Regions from separate parts of the Morganella morganii genome, predicted to be linked through region 1. Evidence: predicted binding sites of a transcription regulator. Region 1 holds the regulator's gene; the other holds the start of a gene.
The links. Region 1 encodes PurR, which represses purine synthesis genes. Its sites were predicted from a motif close to CANGCAAACGTTTGCNTG; they were not measured.

Region 1 (3,316 bases):
AAGGATTATGTGGTCAGAATATACGCTGGATGTGGTGGATGCTGTGGCGCGGACAGGCAGTTTCAGTGCGGCGGCAGAGGAACTGCACCGGGTGCCTTCTGCCATCAGCTACAGTGTCCGCCAGCTGGAAGAGTGGCTGGCGGTTCCGCTGTTTGAACGGCGTCACCGCGATGTTGAACTGACACCTGCCGGGGCGTTGTTTGTCAAAGAAGCGCGTGATGTCATCAAAAAAATGAAATCCACACGTCACCAGTGCCAGATGATTGCCAACGGCTGGCGCGGACAATTCAGCATCGCCGTTGACTGTATCGTAAAACCGGAACGGATAACGCGACTTCTGCTGGATTTTTATCATCATTTCCCGGATATCGAGTTGTATATTTATCCGGAAGTGTTTAACGGGGTGTGGGATGCGCTGGTGGACAGACGGGTGGACGTGGCAATCGGTGCGACACGCGCATCTCCTATCGGTGAGCGCTACAATTTCCGCGATATGGGCTTTATGCCGTGGCGTGCGGTAGTCAGTCCGGATCATCCGCTGGCCTCTGCCGGTCATGTCCTGACCAATGAGGAGATGGTGCCGTACCCGAGTTTGTGTCTGGAAGATACCTCACGTTCTCTGCCGAAACGCGATACGTGGGCACTGGATAATCAGCGCCGCCTGGTGGTGCCGGACTGGGATCGCGGAATTGCCTGTGTGGAATCGGGATTGTGTGTGGCAATGATGCCGGCGCACCGCGCCGATCCGCTGATTAAAGCGGGGCGGCTGGCAGCACTGAAGATAGAGCAGCCATTGCCGGACAGCCCGTGCTGTATCACCTGGGTGGATAAAGACACCTCTCCGGCACTGAGCTGGCTGCTCGATTATCTCGGGGACAGCAACACGCTCAATGCCGAATGGCTGCGCTGATCCTCAGCGGCGGTAATCGATAAACGGACCATCCGCTACAGAGCGGCGTTCCACCAGGCGCGGATGCACCTCAATGGTCTGCGCATCTTCGCGTTTGTTGACGATGCGGTCGAGCAGCATGGTCAGTGCCATTTGTCCCAGCCGCTCTTTCGGCTGGTGGATGGTGGTCAGGGCAGGGGTAAAGTAACGGGCGTTACGGATATTGTCATACCCGATCACAGAAATATCCTGCGGCACGCGCAGACCCATTTCATCAGCCGCGCAAATTGCGCCCATCGCCATAGCATCACCGCCGCAGAATACCGCTGTCGGGCGCTGTTTGCCGGATAAAATCTGTGTCATGGCCTGATAACCGGAATCCGGTTCAAAATCGCCCTGGACAATCCATTCATCGCGCACCGTAATACCTGCTTCTTTCATGGCTTTGCGGAATCCTTCCAGACGGTTGCCGCCGGTGTTCCGCTCAAGCGGCCCCGGAATAACCGCGATATCACGGTGTCCGCGTTCAATCAGATAACGGCCGGCGAGATAACCGCCGTGCAGGGCGTTATCAATGATCGCATCGGTGAAATCCCCGCGCGCTTTGCCCCAGTCCATCACCACCATCGGGATATTGCGGTAGCCTTCCAGCATGGCAATCAGCTGATCCGGGTACTCTGAACACATCACCAGCAGACCATCGACACGTTTCTGTGCCAGCATCGCCAGGTAGGCTTTCTGTTTGTCAGGATTATTGTGAGAGTTGCACAGCACCAGGGTATACCCTTTGCTGTAGCAGCTGTTTTCCACCGCCTCAATCACTTCCGCAAAATACGGCGCTTCACTGGAGGTGGCCAGCAGCCCGATGGACTTGGTGTTATTGACTTTCAGACTGCGCGCCACGGCGCTCGGTGAATAGTGCAGTTCTTTGATAGCAGCCCAGACAGCCGCCTTCGTTTCTTCCGCAACGAAACGGGTATTATTAATGACATGGGAGACGGTTGTGGTGGAGACGCCCGAGCGCTTAGCCACATCTTTAATCGTTGCCATGATGAAAACAACTCCTGACCTGCCGGTCTGTATTTTATTATTCGGTTAATCGATTGCTATTATAGTGCCATTATGCGGTAACAATAGAAAAATTTCTGTAAAAACAGGCATTGTTGTCTGATCCGGGTCAAAAGTAAAAAATATTACCTGTGCTATGGTTATTGATATGGTCAGCTATTCGGGTTTTCCGGTCAGACCATCCGTTTTAATTAATTTGATGATTCAGGATGTCAGGTAATCATCATCAGGTCACTAAGCAGCTATTTTGGAGATAAGAATGGATACAGATCTGAAATATGGTTTGTCAACCGCGGTTGCAGCACTGGTTATGATCGTATTATTTGCAACAATGCTTTTCTGATTCACCCCTTACAGTACAAAAGGGCGGAAAATTCCGCCCTTTTTTGATCAACTGTATTGTGTTACCGGATAATGTGTTTCCGGATTACGCCAGGTTTTCTTCCGCAAATTTCCAGTTCACTAATGCCCAGAAGTTTTCCAGGTATTTAGGACGGGCATTACGGTAGTCGATATAATAAGCGTGTTCCCAGACATCAACGGTTAAGATTGGTTTGTCGTTACCGCTGACCGGGGTTGCCGCGTTAGAGGTATTGACGATAGCCAGGCTGCCGTCTGCTTTTTTCACCAGCCATGTCCAGCCGGAACCGAAGTTTTTCACTGCGGAATCGGTAAACTGCTGTTTGAATTCGGCAAATGAACCGAACGCTTTGTTAATCACGTCAGCAATTTTACCGGTTGGTTCGCCACCGGCATTTGGTGCCAGGCAGTGCCAGTAGAACGTGTGGTTCCAGACCTGAGCAGCGTTATTGAAGATACCGGCATCAGAGGTTTTGATAATCTCTTCCAGTGATTTACCTTCAAATGCGGTGCCTTTGATCAGGTTATTCAGATTAACCACATAGGTGTTGTGGTGTTTGCCGTAGTGGTATTCCAGTGTTTCTTCAGAAATATAGGGCGCTAATGCATTTTTTGCATAAGGCAGTGCAGGTAATTCAAACGACATTGCATTCTCCTTGTTAAGGTTAAATCAGTAACCTCGTCACAGACGGGTTACTGTTATTATTCTGCGAATTATCTTAACAAGTTTTGTCATAAAAAACAGCGTGAAATACCGGGGTGATGTTATTCACATGGTGAAAGACAAAATCGCCCACAAAATGATATCCGTCACAATAAAGGCGATAAGCAGGGTGTACAGCTTATGGCGGCAGATCCAGTTATAATAGCGTTTCATTCTGTCTTCCCCGTATGACTGCGGAATCTTAAATATAACGGGTTTACCGGCTGAAATCCGCGCAAATTTAACAATTTTACAGAAAGCGTGACAACGACCGCCGTTTGTCAACCGGCCGCAGA
Region 2 (3,316 bases), 790 kb from region 1:
GCAGATCCAGAATCGCCCGCAGATGCAGCTCAAACTGGCTGACGGACGCACCGTTTTGTGTCCAGTGGCCGCTGTTATGCACTCGCGGTGCCAGTTCGTTGATCAGCAGGCCGTCTTCTGTGACAAAACACTCCATAGCCATCACACCGGTATAATCCAGCTCAGTGAGGATAGCCCCCAGCATCTGCTCAGCCTGTGTCTGAAGCGGGTTTTGTGTCTGCGGGAAGGCCACGCTCATACGCAGAATGCCCTCTTCGTGATGGTTTCGGGTCAGCGGGTAAAACACACATTGCCCGGCGCGGTTACGGGCACCGACCAGCGACACTTCGCCGGAAAACAGAATGCCTTTCTCGGCAATACATTCGCCGTAAATCTCCGGCGGCAGAGTAGCTTCATCACCGGGACGCACCCGCCACTGACCGCGTCCGTCATAACCGCCGGTGCGGCGCTTGACGATGACAAAGTCCCCGAGACGGGCAAAAATGTCCGGCCATTCATCCGGAGAGGAGAGCGGCTGCCAAGGTGAGGTGGCGAGATGCAGGTCATCCATCAGCTGTTTCTGCGGCAGGCGGTCTGCCAGGCGCGGAAAAATATCGCGGTTGATAAAGGCAGGGTGCTGCTCCAGCACCTGTGTCAGCGCGGTCTGCGGCCACTGCTCGATTTCAGCGGTGATCACGCTGTGCTGATAAGGGACGGCTTCCGGCTCGGCATCTAACCCGACCGGATAAACCGAAATCCCCAGCGGCTCACCGGCCTGGCGCAGCATCCGGCCCAGCTGGCCGTTTCCCAGAACACACACCGGTTTCATCAGTTGGCCTCCCGCGGATCCGGGTGGCTGAGGACATCATCGGTCTGCGCATTGCGCCAGTCTGTCAGGCGGATAAGCAGCGCCTCATCATGCAGGGCGAGGATCTGTGCGGCGAGCAGGGCGGCATTGGCGGCACCGGCTTTGCCGATAGCCAGCGTACCGACCGGAATGCCTTTCGGCATCTGCACAATGGAATAGAGACTGTCGACACCGCTGAGCGCGGCACTCTGCACCGGCACACCCAGCACCGGTACGAGGGTTTTCGCCGCCAGCATCCCCGGCAGATGCGCGGCACCACCGGCACCGGCAATGATCACATCAAACCCGTTCTGTTTTGCGGTTTCAGCAAAGGAAAACAGTTTGTCCGGCGTGCGGTGCGCGGAAACCACTTCTGTGTGATAAGGCACCTGAAGCATATCGAGGATCGCTGCGGCGTGTTCCATGGTGCTCCAGTCACTTTTGGATCCCATAACAATAGCCACTTTGGCTGCCGGTGAGTGTTGTTGCGAAGAGGCGGCGTTCATGTTTTCGGTGCTCCTGTACATCCCGCGTCACGAAAATTGACAGACGTCCGGCCGTTGGCCGGTTAAGAAGACGGGCATAATATCACGGTAAATCACGAAGGAAAACGTTTGCGTCACGGATTTTTCACAAATACGGGGAGATAACGGCTCAGAACGGAAAGAAGATCAGTGAAATGCTGTCCGGGGTGATTTTAAAGGCAGAACCCTGTGAGTGCCACGCGCCGAGGACACCGCGAAAGTGCGTTTCGCCGTCAGCGGAGACATCATGCACCGCAGGACGGTGAGTGTGGCCGTGGATCATCCAGCGGGTCCGGTACTGACGGAATGCCTTCATCACCTCGTTCTGATTCACATCCATAATCGCTTCGCTTTTGCGCTGATTGGCAGACTGACTGCCCGCGCGCATTTTCTTCGCGATTTTCAGGCGCAGCGACAATGGCAGCCACAGAAACAGGCGCTGGATCCACGGAGTGTGAACACGCTGGCGATAATGCTGGTAGTCCGTATCATCCGTGCAGAGGGTATCGCCGTGCAGGATCAGGATCTGATGCCCTTCGGCTTCAATCACCTGTGTATCCGGCAGCAGGGTCATGCCGCACTGACGGGCATAGCGCTCACCCAGCAGGAAATCACGGTTGCCGCAGATAAAGAAGATCTTCACGCCGCTGTCACTGAGGGATTTCAGTGCATCAGCCACGGTTTTATGCAGCGGGTTCGGGTCATCATCACCAATCCAGTAATCAAAAAAATCACCGAGGATATAGAGCTGTGATGCGTGAACAGCCTGTTCCCGCAGGAAACGAAGAAAGCCGGCGGTGATCGCCGGCTCCTGCTCATTTAAATGCAAATCTGCAATAATAAGCGTGGTCATACTTACTCAGAAACAGTCACGCTTTCGATGATCACATCTTCGCGCGGCACATCCTGGTGCATACCGCTGTTGCCGGTTTTGACCGCTTTGATTTTGTCCACAACATCCATACCTTCAACCACTTCAGCAAACACGCAGTAGCCCCAGCCACTTGGTGTTTCTGAACGGAAGTTCAGGTAGTCGTTGTCAACCACGTTAATGAAAAACTGTGCAGTGGCGGAATGCGGATCGTTGGTACGGGCCATCGCCAGGGTGCCGCGGTTGTTTTTCAGACCGTTGTTGGCTTCGTTTTTGATCATACCGAGAGTCGGTTTCTGCTTCATGCCCGGTTCAAAACCGCCGCCCTGGACCATGAAATCATTGATAACACGATGGAAAATGGTGTTATTGTAGAAACCGTCTTCACAATATTTCAGGAAGTTTGCGACCGTTTCCGGTGCTTTATCCGCGAACGTCTTAATGACGATATCACCATGATTTGTATGAAAAGTTACCATAATAATTTCCTGCTGCTTATATTATAAAGGCAATAATCTGCCGTTTTTATCTCCGGGGTGTGTTATATCATACTCACTAATCTGCGTCAGTATTTGTTATAATCACCGGGTTTTACAGGGTCTTTCTTGCATTTGCAGGGTATTCGCGTTTCAATAACCTGACCTGTCTCAGATTATGATCCCCGCAGACAGATATAAAAAATAAAGTATTTATTATCAATTAATTAACAGAAGTCACCATCAACACGTACAGACTTTTAATGGAATAGTCCTATGCTGAAAATTTATAACACCTTATCAAGACAAAAAGAGGAATTTAAGCCCATTAACCCCGGTAAAATCGGGATGTACGTGTGTGGTATCACTGTTTACGACCTGTGTCATATCGGACACGGGCGGACATTTGTCGCGTTTGACACCATCGTGCGCTATCTGCGTCACGCCGGGTATGATGTGAACTATATCCGCAACATCACGGATGTGGACGACAAAATTATCAAACGGGCGAATGAAAATAACGAAACCTGTGATCAGCTGGTGGATCGCATGGTGGCGGAGATGCACCGCGATTTCGATGCCATGAACCTGATGCGCCCGGATTCAGAGCCGCGCGCCA

Region 2: a site for PurR is predicted at 1,430-1,447, ahead of purE (5-(carboxyamino)imidazole ribonucleotide mutase). Genes of this name have one in related genera too.

Annotation. Positions count from the first base shown of each region.
Region 1 covers NZ_CP069157.1:1,648,350-1,651,665, forward strand. Annotated here, with positions in the region: gene punR (DNA-binding transcriptional activator PunR) at 8-910, shown strand; gene purR (HTH-type transcriptional repressor PurR) at 914-1,939, opposite strand; gene cydH (cytochrome bd-I oxidase subunit CydH) at 2,217-2,300, shown strand; gene sodB (superoxide dismutase [Fe]) at 2,385-2,963, opposite strand.
Region 2 covers NZ_CP069157.1:862,499-865,814, forward strand. Annotated here, with positions in the region: gene purK (5-(carboxyamino)imidazole ribonucleotide synthase) at 1-808, opposite strand, end outside; gene purE (5-(carboxyamino)imidazole ribonucleotide mutase) at 808-1,332, opposite strand; gene JL661_RS03905 (UDP-2,3-diacylglucosamine diphosphatase) at 1,481-2,203, opposite strand; gene ppiB (peptidylprolyl isomerase B) at 2,206-2,700, opposite strand; gene cysS (cysteine--tRNA ligase) at 2,974-3,316, shown strand, end outside.